DNA from 3 places in the Lederbergia ruris genome. Region 1 is predicted to be linked to each of the others. Evidence: riboswitches for the same ligand, from Rfam matches in the RefSeq annotation. Region 1 holds a riboswitch; each other region holds the start of a gene.

Region 1 (4,922 bases):
CGGCGAGAAAGGTGGCCGTCCCTGTTTTTGCGGGAAAGTGTAAAAAGGGTTACAGCGAGAAAGGTGGCCGTCCCTGTTTTTGCGGGAAAGTGTAAAAAGGGTTACAGCGAGAAAGGTGGCCGTCCTCGTTTTTGCGAGAAAGTGTAAAAAGGGTTACGGCGAGAAAGGTGGCCGTCCCTGTTTTTGCGGGAAAGTGTAAAAAGGGTTACAGCGAGAAAGGTGGCCGTCCCCGTTTTTGCGAGAAAGTGTAAAAAGGAGGACAGCGAGAAAGGTGGCCGTCCCCGTTTTTGTGAGAAAGTGTAAAAAGGGGTACAGCGAGAAAGGTGGCCGTCCCTGTTTTTGTAAGAAAGTGTAAAAAGGGGTACAGCGAGAGGGGTTGCCGTCCCTGTTTTTGTAAGAAAGTGTAAAAAGGGTTACAGCGAGAAAGGTGGCCGTCCCCGTTTTTGTAAGAAAGTGTAAAAAGGGGTACAGCGAGAAAGGTGGCCGTCCCTGTTTTTGCGAGAAAGTGTAAAAAGGGGTACGGCGAGAAAGGTTGCCGTCCCCGTTTTTGTAAGAAAGTGTAAAAAGGGTTACAGCGAGAATGGTGGCCGTCCCCGTTTTTGCGAGAAAGTGTAAAAAGGGGACAGCGAGAATGGTTGCCGTCCCTGTTTTTGTAAGAAAGTGTAAAAAGGAGTACAGCGAGAGGGGTTGCCGTCCCCGTTTTTGCGAGAAAAGGTGCAAAAAAGAGGACAGCGAGAAGGAAGGCTGTCCCCTTATTTTTATATATAAATTATCTATTTATAAGTGATTGACTCGCTGCTTTAAAAGCCTGTTTCACATCAGCGATCAGATCGTCCGCTTTTTCAACACCAACAGAAAAGCGTAATAATCGCTCACATACTCCCCTTTTAATTCGCTCTTCCCGGGGAATATCCGCATGGGTTTGAGTTGTTGGATAAGTAATGAAACTTTCAACCCCTCCTAGACTTTCTGCAAAAGCAATGAGCTGTAAATTTTGCAGAAATGGGTCGACCCACTCGCTATCCTTAATTCGGAAAGAGATCATCCCACCTTTTCCGGCGTAAAGCACATCTGTAATAAAAGGCTCACTTTCTAGGTATTTGACGATTTCTTTTGCATTTTCTGTATGTTTTTCCATTCTGAGATGAAGGGTTTTTAAGCCTCTCACGAGTAACCAAGAATCAAGTGGCGATAATATCGCTCCTGCCGCATTATGATTGTTAGCAAGTCGTTCGCAAATTTCTTCGCCTTTCGCTACTACAATCCCAGCCACCACATCATTATGTCCTCCGATATACTTGGTCGCACTATGGACAACAATATCAGCTCCTAATTCGAGTGGACGTTGATAGTATGGCGTTAAGAAAGTATTATCTACGATTAGTAATAGTTGGTGTTTCTTAGCAAGTTTCCCGTATTGTTCAATATCAATTTCTTGCATGAGTGGATTTGTTGGTGTCTCGATTAGCAAAGCTTTGGTTTGCGGTGTGATTAATTTCTCCGTTTCGTTGATATTGTTAAACTCAGAATAAACCGTACGAATTTGATAAGATTCCTCGTATTGTTTAAGTAAGCGATAGGTGCCACCGTATAAATCGGCACATGCAATTATTTCGTCGTTTGACCGGAATAGGGAAAGGACTAGCTGAATGGCTGCCATCCCCGAACTACAAGCGAATCCGGCATCACCAGATTCGAGATTAGCCATCCCTTCTTCTAATACAGAGCGGGTAGGATTTTTCGTCCTTGAGTAATCATATCCTGTGGAAAGACCGAGTCCTTGATGTTCAAAAGCAGTCGATAAATAAATAGGTAGATTGATTGCGCCCGTTTTTTCATCTGTTCGGTTTCCTAGTTGCGCTAGCTTTGTTTCAATATCATTGACTGGCATCGTGTTCATCCTTTTCTAAAAATAGTAAAAATAAAAGACCTTCCCAGGTAAGAAGGTCTCCATAATTGAAAACGAACTTCTTATCTTCTAGGTTAAAAAAACCTATTGGAGTTAGCACCATTGCCTAAAAAGGCCGGTTGCTGAGACTTCAAAGGGCCAAATCCCTCCGTCTCTCTGGATAAGAAAAGAAACATATTAATTTTTTGAAAGGTTCAATGATTTATAGTTTAGTACATATTTCCGAAAAAGGCAAGAAAAATAATTACCTATATTTCCGAAAAAGCCTTGTCTTCGTATATGTTAAAATAGAGTCACGTAAAAAAGGAGGCCCATGAAATGAATTCAAAATGGCATGAACGCTTTTTAGGGGATGAGTATTTTTATGGTAAAGAGCCTAATTTGTTCTTAGTACAGGCGGAACAGCAATTACCTAAGGGGAAAATTCTTTGTATTGCCGAGGGAGAGGGACGGAATTCGGTATTTCTCGCTTCCAAAGGGTATGATGTAACCGCGTGGGACTTTGCCCCATCTGGAATTGAAAAGACGAAGAAATTGGCTAGAGACCGTGGTGTAGTCGTTAAGACGGAATTGCATGATTTGGCTGATGTCGTTTGGGGAGAAGAAGAATGGGATGCGATTATACATATATTTGGGCATTTTCCGCCACCTATTTTTGAAAGAACAATGGAGGGGATTCGGAAGGCATTAAAGCCCGGCGGTTTTTATGTGAGCGAATTGTACACAAAAGAACAGATCAAATATGAAACAGGTGGCCCTAAGGAAGTCGATAATCTTTGTAACCCCGGCATACTATTAGGGAATTTTCCAGATTATTTCATTCAACACTTTTATATTGGAGAGGTTGAGAGAATCGAAGGTCAGGGACATACAGGTGTCGCTCATGTTGTCCAAAGTATTTTTCAAAAAAGAGTGCCCCATTAAAATGGGGAAGGAGGATAAATTTTAGATCGCCATGAATAAAGATTAGTGTGAAGAGAATGATCAACTTTTTAAGCGGCTATGGGGAATAGTCGCTTGTGTATGGAAAGGATGTAACCAATGAATATAAAGGAAAAATTACAACCCATTACAGCTGCCTATGATCCTTGGGAAGCTTATATGGATGTGAATGAATTTGGAGAGATGGTGTTATCCAATATTGAATTCACAACGACGACGCTATGTAATATGCGATGTGCCCATTGTGCAGTTGGATACACATTGCAAGATCGTGATCCGGATGCCTTGCCAATCGAATTGCTATTAAAACGCCTCGATGAAATTCCTCATCTACGAACCCTAAGTATTACAGGTGGGGAGCCCATGATGTCGAAAAAGTCGGTGAGGGAATATGTAAAGCCTCTTTTGGAATATGCGCATAATCGGGGAGTGAGGACGCAAGTAAATTCAAATTTAACTCTACCCTTTAGCCGTTATGAATCGATTATTCCCTACTTAGATGTGATGCATATTTCTCATAACTGGGGGACGGAAGATGAATTTATCGACATTGGTTTTGCGAATATGGATCGAAAGCCCTCTAGGGAAAATCGCGGCCAATTTTTAAAGCGTATGTTTGACAATGCTAGGGCACTTTCTGAGGCGGGAGTGTTGGTTGCCGCGGAAACCATGTTAAATAAACGGACCTTTCCTTATCTCGAGAAAATCCATCAAGAAGTAGTGGAGATGGGCTGTGCACGCCATGAAATCCATCCCATGTACCCAGTTGATTTCGCTAGTAAACTAGAAACATTAACTTTAGCTGAAATGAGAAAAGCAATTGAGCGTCTATTAGATCACCACGATCCATCGATTTGGATGATGTTTGGGACCCTTCCTTTCTATCCATGTAGTGGTTCAGAGGAAGACCTTACGTTATTAAAACGATTATATCAATCCCAAAATGTGACGGTCAGAAATGATCCAGATGGGCGTTCACGGCTGAATGTGAATATATTTAATGGTGAGATCATTGTAACGGACTTTGGAGATGAACCATCGCTAGGAAATGTACAAACCACTTCCTTATTAGAAGCCTATGATAGATGGAAGAAGACGAAAACGGCAAAATCACTGAATTGTCATTGTCCAGCTGTCCAATGTTTGGGGCCTAATTTGCTCGTGAAGAATACCTACTATCAAGATGTTGATTTTCAAGAAAGGGAGGAGAGAATCACTTCACAAGGTTAAGATTTTCATTTGTTTTCCTCTCAGACTGAAAACGAAAAGCAGGATATTAATCGTTTTTGTTTAATGGTAACAACAAGATCATTAAAAGGGGAGGAAATTTTGAAAAAAATGAGCCTGTTTTTGCTGATGTTTGTTCTGTTTAGCTCGCCTTTTATATATGGCTCGCCGATTCCAGTGCAGGCTTGTTCTTGTGCGAAGTTACCAGGGGTAGAAGAGGAACTTGAACAATCAAAAGCTGTCTTTTCAGGAGAGGTTATAAATATAAAAGAGAAAGTGAACACATCGGGATATAGGTACAAATCAGTTTTACTTCAGGTACATCATATTTGGAAGGGTGTAAAGGAATCACAAGTCATCATTTGGTGGAGATTGTGGGTTTGATTTTGCAAAGGGACAGGAGTATATAGTTTACGCATTTACGTCGGACACGGACATGTATGATAGCGATACATTATCGACAAACATCTGCAATCGAACGAATACAATTCATGCAGGACAGAAAGATTTAGAAATATTAGGTGATGGGGAAATTCCGACAGATAAGATCAGTCTAATAGAAAAAGAGAACGAAAGAGAAGGTATACCAAAAGATCTTGATCATACAGAGGATCAAAAGGAAGGGAAGAGTATTCCTTTAATTATCTGGATGCTGGGTCCTGTAGGTCTGCTATTCCTTGAGCTTTGATTGCTTTCCTATTTCAGAAAAGGGAAAACTGATTGATTTAAAAATTTTATGTTAAAATGACAAAAAAGCGGGTAGATGCTATCTCACCTGCTTTTTCTATCATTCCAGCCAAGAGGACTCCCTCTCATGTGTCAACTCCACTGTTGATCGGCGCTT
Region 2 (4,922 bases), on a different contig from region 1:
ATCCTACCATCAAGAAATTAGTAGGGATGAAGGATAGCCCCATGTTAACGGTAGAATCAACCGCCCCCATTCCTTTAGCTGTTTCAGCAAAGGCACCTGCTAATATAAAGATGACAACCATTAACATGATGTTAGGATGGCCTGCCCCTTTTGCAAAGATGTCTAATTTATTGGATAAGGTTTCCTTCCTGTTCATAGCTAATGCGACAGCGACTGCAATAATAATCGCTACATTTAATGGCATATTTGAAAAGTCTCCAGAAATAATTCCATTACCGATAAAAAGTAACACAAAAATAAGTAATGGCAGTAAGGCAAGAAGACTCCCTTGTTTTTGTTTATCTGTCATAAAATGACCTCCTGAATTCTATTAGTGCGAGTTCAAAAAGGAGGATAAATCGGACTTTTTGAACATCCTTTATTCATCTTCACTTGTTAAGTAAACTGATATTGCCGAATTAGTTCATCGTCATCCCACCTGTAACGTTTATACCTTGTCCAGTCATATAATCAGAGTATTTTGAGGCCAAAAAGACCACAACATTGGCAATATCTGCTGGTAATGCCGTTCTTCCTAATGGTACTTGGGAGTTATCTTCTAGCCGAATTAATTCCTCGTCAAGCCCCCGAAGTTCTCCACCGATTACTCTTTCAGTTCTTTTCATATCCGTTTCTACGATTCCGGGACATACAGCATTTACATTAATTTGATCTTTGGCCAGTTCAATCGCAGCTACTTTTGTCATACCTAGTACTGCATGTTTGGAGGCTACGTAGCTTCCCATTAGCCGATAGCCATTTTTGCCAGCCTGTGAAGAAATATTGATGATTTTCCCGCCCTTACCCTGGGCTTGCAAAACTTTGGCGGCTGCTTGCGTACATAAGTACACGCCTTTTGCGTTCACGTCCATCGTCCGATCCCAATCTTCCTCTTTTATATCAACCATATAATCCATGGTGGAAATACCTGCGTTATTGACTAAAATATCCAATCTTCCGAAGTGAGTGATTACTTTTTTGATCATATCTTCTACCTGATCGCTTTTAGATACATTGGTTTGAACATAATATATATCATCGTTTGCGTCTTTTTCTGTTACGGACATGTCAGCCACTGCCACTTTTGCACCGCAATCCAAAAATGCATCGACAATGGCCTTTCCGATGCCATTTGCCCCACCTGTAACAATGGCTACTTTTCCTGTTAAATCCATGGTGTACATTGGTTGTCCCCCTCTTGAATAAATAAAGAACAACAGATGAAAGCTTTAGAGATAAGCTTCAACTGTTGTTAATAAAAGAAAAGATTATCCTAAAATCCATCCGCATTAAATTAAGCTTTATACCTTCTAACGTGAAAAAACCTCTTCTTTAAAGGTAGAAGAGGTTTTAAAGCATATAGGTAGAATCCTCTTCTTATCTTCAAGTGCTTATACTACTGGAATTGGCACAGTACTTCTCTGAGTCCGCTGCCGAGGCTTCGTAGGGCCAGTCCCTCCACCTCTCTAGATAAGAAATATTATAATGTATGAAGTTGATTAATATTAAATTACACCAAACAACTATGTAAGTCAATAGTTTCAGTCGTTCATAGTCAGTAGTGTTAAATTTTGGTATCTTCTAACCTATTATTTACGATACAACGAACAATTTATTTGTGATGATACTGGGGATTAGCAGCATTAGTAACACTCATGCATTTGTTAAAAAACTATTTTAGATGCATGGGGAGGGAAAGGAGGGAAAGGAGGGAATTTGACAAATATATTCATTACGAATATAGTTGATATGTCAACGTTGTCTAGTCAACAAGTTGAAGGAGGTTCTCACTCTATTGAACTTGAATGATCATATTGGAATTTTAATCCATAATGCGGATTTGGCGATAACAAGTTATGTGAGGAAACATTTGGAGCCCTTCAACCTTGCTCCAGAGCAAAATCTCATTATGATGATTCTCTGGAATCAAGATGGCGTTTCATCTAATGAGCTTGTCTCACAACTTAATAAGGACAAAGCCGGCATCGCACGTATGATTGCGAGCTTGGAGGGAAAGGGATATATAAAAAAAGTCGCTGACCCCAATGATAAACGCAGTTTTAAAATACATTTAACAGATGAGGGGAAACGGCTTGCTCATTCAGTTATACCTATACAACGAAACATGCGTGAAACTTTAACGAAGGGTATGACGAAAGAGGAGATTGACGATCTGCAGAAACTGATCACCAAAGTGATGAACAACATTTAAGGAGGAAATAACTTTATGAACATTGTTATCATTGTAGGAAGTCTTCGCAAAGATTCTTATAACATGCAACTAGCGAAAACCATGCAAGAACGTTACAGTGCAAAAATGAATATTGACATTGCGGATATTCGTTCTTTGCCACATTATGAACAAGACGAAGAGAACAACCCACCAGAAACTGTGAAAAAATTCAAGCAGTCCATTGCGAATGCAGATGGGGTGATCATCATCACTCCAGAATACAACTGGTCGATCCCTGGAGTGCTAAAGAATGCAATCGATTGGGCTTCTAGGGTCGATAAGGTTTTCATTGGTAAACCCGTCATGGCTGCTGGCGTTAGTATTGGCATGGCTGGAACACTTCGGGCACAGCTTCACTTACGTGAGATCCTTTCAGGTCTTCAAGCCCAATTACTTCCACCAAGCGGAAATGAGATCCTCATTAATTTTGCGGCGCAAAAATTCGATGATCAATCAGGGCGGTTAGCGGACGAGCCGACTCTTGGCTTTTTAGATGTCGTTGTGGACAAGTTTGTTGACTTTGTAAAGTTGTCTAAAAAAGACTAATCAACTTATAGCACCTAAAAGAAGAAATAATGAAACAAAAAAGGATAGATGAACAAGGGAAAATACCTGGTTGCATCTTTCCTTTTTGTCCTACATATATGCCTAATCATTCTGTTGTGATGCCAATGAATTATAGCTTTTATCGTCTTCTCCTTTTTTCTATCTCTTGTATATGTTTAAATTCCCCGATAATTGTCAAATGTAAAAGGGATATATGTTTAAACAATTGTTTGATTAAGAAAAGGAGAGGATCTATTCATGGCCATGAACAACGAAGTACCCCAAGATAAAAGTCTAGATAATAGTTTATCTCTATATCAAGAAGGATATCACTTCATTCAAAATAGAGTGGAAAAATATCAGTCAGATTTATTTGAGGCACGTTTACTAGGCAAACATACGGTTTGCATGAGGGGGGAAGAAGCGGCCAAGTTATTTTATAACACAGAACTTTTCCAACGTGAGGGAGCTATCCCGAAACGGATTCAAAAGTCATTGTTTGGCGTTGGTGGTGTACAAGCATTGGATGGGAAAGAGCATGATCATCGGAAAAGTTTGTTTCTATCCATGATGACGCCACTTGAGGAAAAGAAATTGGGCGAACTCGTGTTAGCGAAATGGGAAGACTGTATCGAACAATGGGAACAGGCGGAACATATTGTGTTATTTGAAGAGGCGCGGAAAGTATTATGCCGGACTGCCTGTGAATGGGCAGGTGTTCCTCTAGAAGAAGCGATTGTAGCGGAGCGGGCGGATGAATTTACATCATTGGTGGATGCCTTTGGCGCAATTGGGCCACGGCATTGGAAAGGAAGAAGAGCTAGAACAAAGCTGGACGAATGGGCAGGTTCCTTAATCGAGGATGTACGGAATGGAAATCTGGATGCAAAGGAAGGAACCCCTCTTCATACGATTGCTTTTCACAAAGATCTAAAGGGTGAGCTTTTAGATACTCATACCGCCGCTGTTGAGTTGAACAATGTATTACGCCCCATTGTAGCCATCGCTGTTTTTATTACCTTCGAGGCTTTGGCCTTGCATGAGCATCTCCAATCTCGGACACGCCTAACGACAGATCAAGAACGAGAGGCCTTTGTCCAAGAAGTGCGTCGCTATTATCCATTCGGTCCGTTCCTTGGAGCAAAAGTGCGCAAAGATTTTACTTGGCGAGAATGCGATTTTAAAAAAGGGCAGCTTGTGATACTGGATCTTTATGGGACGAACCATGATGAAAAGCAATGGGGAGAAGCGGATCAATTTAAACCAGATCGCTTTTTAAAAGAGGAACCAAGCTTATATAATTTCATTCCCCAAGGTGGTGGAGACCCTATGACAGGTCATCGTTGTCCAGGAGAGGGAATTACCGTTGAAATCTTGAAAGCAACATTAGATTTTCTTGTGAACAAAATAGAATATGATGTCCCTAAGCAGGATGTAAGCTTTAGTTTGGTAAAAATGCCAACCTTGCCAGCTAGTGGTTTTATTATGAGTCATATTCGTAGGAAGAAATCTACGCTTGATGAATGAAAGTTCAAGTACCTCGGTATTTCGTGGCCCGTGGCAAGTTCATGGACCGCGAAATATCGAAGTTGAAAGAGCCTCATGCACCATGAACATCTTATGCCCAACATTTTATAATTTTCTTCAGCGATTAATCCTCCTGCTTTCTCTGTTAAAAAATACCGAACCTTATTCGATTCCCATTCTTAACTCTATTTTTAGCAATTTGCAAATAAACCCTTTTACATTCTTTCAAATAACTACTATACTTTTAGTATTGGAAACTAAAAGTGTTGCATCTTGTATGAGGAATGGAATAAATTCCTCCGGGTTCCTAGAACGAGATGCTAAATTGGATGAAGAAATTGGGTGTTAGCCATGTATGATTTATTACTGCAAGAGTCATATGCTGAGTGGGTTTTGCCACTTACGATCGCGATTATTTGGATTTTAAGCTGGCAATTAATCATGCTTTCTCGTTCTGTCCAAGCGAATGGGCGAGCAAGTGAATCTGTTCAATTGAACATCTTTACCATGCCCACTATTCAAAATGAAAGACCGCGTCATCGTCGCTTTCAATTAATGAAAACAGTGAGAAGGCAAG
Region 3 (4,922 bases), on a different contig from region 1:
ATTTGCCTGTCTATGTTCATGAAAACCCTAATTTCCATTTACCTGAAGATCCGAGTGCTCCGATTATCATGATTGGTCCTGGGACAGGGATCGCCCCTTTTAGATCGTTTTTGGAGGAAAGAGAAGCAGTTGAAGCTCCAGGAAAAAGTTGGTTATTCTTTGGAGATCAGCATTACGTGACAGATTTTCTCTATCAAATCGATTGGCAAAGATGGCTAAAAATGGGGGTTCTTACTAGGATGGATATCGCTTTTTCTCGTGATACGGAAGAAAAAGTCTATGTGCAGCATCGCATGCTGGAAAAAAAGCAAGAACTATATAAATGGCTAAGAGAAGGAGCTTATCTATATATTTGTGGAGACGAGAAACATATGGCTCACGATGTTCATACGACACTTCTGATGATTTTAGAGGAGGAAGGTGGGATGACTTCTGAAGAAGCAAATGAATATCTCACCCAATTGCTAAGGGAAAAACGATATCAGCGAGATGTATATTAAAAATCTGAAGGGAGAGAGGATCACTTGACTAAGAAGCATTTCCCATCTACACAAGATGGACCACCTAGTGATGTGGAACGGATAAAAATCGAAAGTAATTATTTACGAGGATCACTTGCTGAAACGCTAAAAGATGAGATGAGTGCAGGAATTCCTGATGATGATAATCGTTTAATGAAATTTCATGGAAGTTACTTACAAGATGACCGAGATCTTCGAATTGAACGACAGAAACAAAAATTAGAGCCAGCTTATCAATTTATGGTTCGAGTTAGGGCTGCTGGAGGAGTCGTATCAGCCCAACAATGGCTTGTAATGGATGAATTAGCAAATAAATATGCCAATGGCAGTCTGAAACTAACGACAAGACAATCCTTTCAAATGCATGGGATCTTAAAGTGGAATATGAAAAAGGCTTTTAAAGAAATTAATGAAGCGTTATTAGAAACTCTTGCCGCTTGTGGAGATGTCAATCGAAATGTCATGTGTAGTCCAAATCCATATGCCTCAGAAGTTCATATGAAAGTATACGAATGGGCAAAAAAATTAAGTCAATATCTTTCACCGCAAACAAAGGCTTATCATGAAATATGGCTGGATAATGAAAAAGTCGTCGATACTTCAAAGGATTCTGATGAAGTTGAACCGATATATGGTCCTACGTATTTACCACGAAAGTTTAAAATTGGCATTGCTGTTCCGCCATCTAATGATGTTGACGTCTACTCGCAAGACCTTGGATTTATTGCTATTGTAGAGAACAAGCAACTTCAAGGTTTTAATGTGAGTGTTGGTGGAGGAATGGGCTCCACCCACGGGGATAAAGAAACTTATCCGCAAATAGGGAGAATAATTGGCTTCTGTAAGCCAGATCAAGTGATTGATGTAGCAGAAAAAATTGTCACCATTCAGCGAGATTACGGGAATCGATCTGTTCGGAAAAATGCACGGTTCAAATACACAATTGATAAACGAGGAATCCCTTGGCTTTTAGAGGAGCTGCATTCACGACTTGGCTGGGAGTTGCAACCAGCAAGATTCTTTCAGTTTGATCATAACCGGGATCGTTATGGCTGGGTAAAAGGACTGAATGACCAATGGCATTTTACTTTCTTTATCCAAAATGGAAGAATTAAAGACTGGGAACATTATAAACTAATGACAGGCTTAAGGGAAATAGCGAAAGTTCATCCAGGAGATTTTCGTTTGACTCCTAATCAAAACTTAATCATTGGAAATATACCAGAAACTTTAAAACCACAAATAGAAGCATTGATTCAACAATATGGTTTGACCGACGGCGAGCAATATACCGGTTTACGCAGAAACTCAATGGCTTGTGTTGCTTTTCCAACCTGCGGCCTTGCAATGGCCGAATCAGAACGTTATTTACCTTCCTTACTTGATAAAATTGATTTGATATTAGATGAGGCAGGTCTTCGCGAGGAAGAAATCGTCATTCGCATGTCCGGCTGCCCTAACGGTTGTTCGAGGCCAGCATTAGCGGAAATTGGCTTTGTAGGAAAAGCCCCCGGAAAATATAATGTTTATTTAGGCGGCGGTTTTACCGGAGATCGTTTAAATAAACTTTATCGTGAAAATATTGGAGAGAAAGAAATATTAAGCGAATTAGAGCCGATTATCCATCATTTTGCGAAAGAACGAAAAGAACAGGAACGATTTGGCGACTTCGTCATTCGTTCAGGATATGTAAAAGAGGTTCATTCAGGCTTGGATTTTCATGATTAATAAATAGCTAAATAAAAATTTTAAAAATAAATTAAATTCCCTCTTGTTTTTTAACCTAATTAAGCCTATAATATTAGTATAGTTAATTTTTAATCCTTAACGAATTGTGAAACAAAAAATTGAATAATGATTTCATTCTTATCAAGAGAGGTCGAGGGAATGGCCCGTAGACGCCTCAGCAACCACCATTTTTATGGAAAGGTGCTAAATCCAGCAAGTTGGAGACAACTTGAAAGATAAGAAGAATCCTTTTCATTAAAAGGGCCTTCTTCTTGTCGGAGTAGGCTCTTTTTGTATGGAGAATAGCCCAAGAAGATGTGGCTATGCGATAAAAGAGCCTCACTCCAAAAAATTTTAAATAATAGTTTGAGGAGGGTCGTTTATTGGGATTATTAGAACGTCTCAAAACGGATATTTTAATTGGGGATGGCGCCGCAGGGACTCTTTTATATTCGTATGGCATTGATCGTTGTTTTGATCAATTAAACCTTACACATCCTGATGAAGTATTGCGGATACATAATGCCTATGTTGAAGCTGGAGCTGATGTGATTCAAACGAATACATATGGCGCCAATTATTTGAAACTATCGAGATATGGATTGGAAGAGGAAGTGAGCAAAATTAACAGAGCTGCCGTCCGTCTTGCGAAAAAGGCAGCAGGGGAAGTGGCCTTTGTACTAGGAACAATTGGCGGCATTCATGGGGCAGGTCTTCACGCTAGTGTAACAGAGGAAATAAAACGCGGTTTTCGAGAACAGTTATATGCATTGCTACTCGAAGGAGTAGATGGACTTATTTTAGAGACGTATTATGATTTAGAAGAATTAACGACCGTCTTAAAAATGGCTCGTGATGAGACGAATTTACCGATCATAGCCAATGTCACGATGCATGAACCTGGCGTGCTTCAGAATGGTACACCACTTGAAGAAGCTTTAAAACAGCTCGATACTTTAGGGGCTGATGTCGTTGGCATCAATTGCCGTCTCGGTCCTTATCATATGGTGCGAGCCTTAGAGTCTGTTCCACTTTCGAAGACAGCTTTTTTAGCGGCCTATCCAAATGCAAGTTTGCCAGAATATGAAGATGGTAAATTTACGTACAAAACCGAGCCGAATTACTTCATAGAATTTGTTCGACGTTTCCGCGATCAGGGAGTGCGTTTAATCGGAGGCTGTTGTGGAACAACCCCAGAGCATATCCAAGCATTGGTAAAAGGACGCCAATATCTAGTACCGATTGAAGAGAAGCAGATCATCAAACAAAAGCCGATTTTTATTAGAGAGCGACATCTTGAAAAGGAGCCATCTCTTTTCGAGAAAATTCAGGTCGATCGCTCTATTATTGTAGAATTAGATACACCTAAACACCTGGATACAGATCCCTTTTTCAAGGGAGCACAAGCCTTAAAAGAAGCTGGAGTAGATGGATTAACTTTAGCAGATAACTCCCTTGCTTCACCAAGAATATGTAATGCGACAATGGCATCTCTTGTTAAAAAGAAGGTTGGATTAAGCTCACTGGTTCATATTACTTGTCGGGATCGAAATTTAATCGGATTACAATCACATCTCATGGGTCTGCATACGGCTGGAATTCGTGATATATTGGCTATCACAGGTGATCCGACTAAAATTGGAGATTTCCCTGGCGCAACATCTGTCTATGATGCAACATCTTTTGAATTGATCAAACTGATCAAACAATTTAATGAGGGGATTTCCTTTTCCGGGAAGTCTTTAAAGCAGAGAACCCAATTCCATGTTGCGGCGGCGTTTAATCCGAATGTTCGTAATCTTGGGAAATCAGTTGAGCGCATGGAGAAAAAAGTAAAGTATGGAGCCGATTATTTTTTAACCCAACCGATATTTTCTAAGGAAAAAATCTTGGAAGTTGGAGAGGCAACCAAACAGATAACTGCTCCGATTTATGTCGGCATTATGCCGCTCGTATCAGCAAGAAATGCAGAATTTTTGCACAACGAAGTCCCAGGCATCAAACTTCCGGATGATATAAGAGAAAGAATGGCCAAAACAGAAGGGGATCCTATGCAAGCTAAGCAAGAAGGACTCGCTATTGCCAAAGAATTAATCGACGTCGCATTTGATTATTTTAAAGGTTTCTACTTAATTACACCCTTTATCCAATATGAATTATCGGTTGAATTATCGACTTATATTCAAGAAAAAAGAACAAAGGCGCAAGCGCCCGTTTAGCGACGTACAAACTTTTTAGGGGCCTGACGAGATAAAGGAAACACAGTGAGCCTGAAAGGCGAGCTGATGTTGACTTATCGTAGGAAGGCACCGAAAGTTTGCTAGTCGCTGGGCGTTGGAGCTGGATGTCAACCGCGACATAAGCAACTTATCCACAAGCTAGGATTTTATAAATTCCTAAGCAACGAAAAGCAATCAAAAGAAACAAATACTACAATGAAAAACGGGAGGAATATCACATGACACAAGTAACTTCATCTAATATTGGTTATCCAAGAATCGGGGAACAGCGTGAATGGAAAAAGGCATTAGAAAAGTATTGGAATGGGAGTCTTTCTCAACAAGAATTATTAGCGACCACGAAAGAAGTCCGTTTGAATGGTTTGAGAAAACAGAAGGAATTGGGGATCGATTTAATTCCCGTAGGAGATTTTTCCCTTTATGATCATGTGTT

The links. Region 1 has a riboswitch for S-adenosylmethionine ahead of KI363_RS16425 (methionine biosynthesis PLP-dependent protein). Riboswitches for the same ligand answer to the same signal wherever they lie in the genome.
Region 2: it holds a riboswitch for S-adenosylmethionine, as region 1 does, so the genes downstream of both, KI363_RS17235 (SDR family NAD(P)-dependent oxidoreductase) here and KI363_RS16425 (methionine biosynthesis PLP-dependent protein) in region 1, are expected to answer to the same signal.
Region 3: it holds a riboswitch for S-adenosylmethionine, as region 1 does, so the genes downstream of both, KI363_RS04665 (bifunctional homocysteine S-methyltransferase/methylenetetrahydrofolate reductase) here and KI363_RS16425 (methionine biosynthesis PLP-dependent protein) in region 1, are expected to answer to the same signal.

What each region holds. Positions count from the first base shown of each region.
Region 1 covers NZ_BORB01000034.1:3,681-8,602, reverse strand. The annotation lists gene KI363_RS16425 (methionine biosynthesis PLP-dependent protein) at 770-1,891, opposite strand; SAM riboswitch class I at 1,969-2,076, opposite strand; gene KI363_RS16420 (class I SAM-dependent methyltransferase) at 2,228-2,833, shown strand; gene yfkAB (radical SAM/CxCxxxxC motif protein YfkAB) at 2,951-4,081, shown strand; gene KI363_RS16410 (hypothetical protein) at 4,181-4,462, shown strand; gene KI363_RS16405 (hypothetical protein) at 4,515-4,766, shown strand.
Region 2 covers NZ_BORB01000037.1:23,855-28,776, forward strand. The annotation lists gene KI363_RS17230 (Na+/H+ antiporter NhaC family protein) at 1-349, opposite strand, end outside; gene KI363_RS17235 (SDR family NAD(P)-dependent oxidoreductase) at 459-1,223, opposite strand; SAM riboswitch class I at 1,414-1,516, opposite strand; gene KI363_RS17240 (MarR family winged helix-turn-helix transcriptional regulator) at 1,835-2,251, shown strand; gene KI363_RS17245 (NADPH-dependent FMN reductase) at 2,267-2,818, shown strand; gene cypC (CYP152 family fatty-acid peroxygenase CypC) at 3,083-4,345, shown strand; gene KI363_RS17255 (hypothetical protein) at 4,697-4,922, shown strand, end outside.
Region 3 covers NZ_BORB01000005.1:131,802-136,723, forward strand. The annotation lists gene KI363_RS04655 (assimilatory sulfite reductase (NADPH) flavoprotein subunit) at 1-500, shown strand, start outside; gene cysI (assimilatory sulfite reductase (NADPH) hemoprotein subunit) at 525-2,249, shown strand; SAM riboswitch class I at 2,385-2,492, shown strand; gene KI363_RS04665 (bifunctional homocysteine S-methyltransferase/methylenetetrahydrofolate reductase) at 2,633-4,468, shown strand; gene metE (5-methyltetrahydropteroyltriglutamate--homocysteine S-methyltransferase) at 4,708-4,922, shown strand, end outside.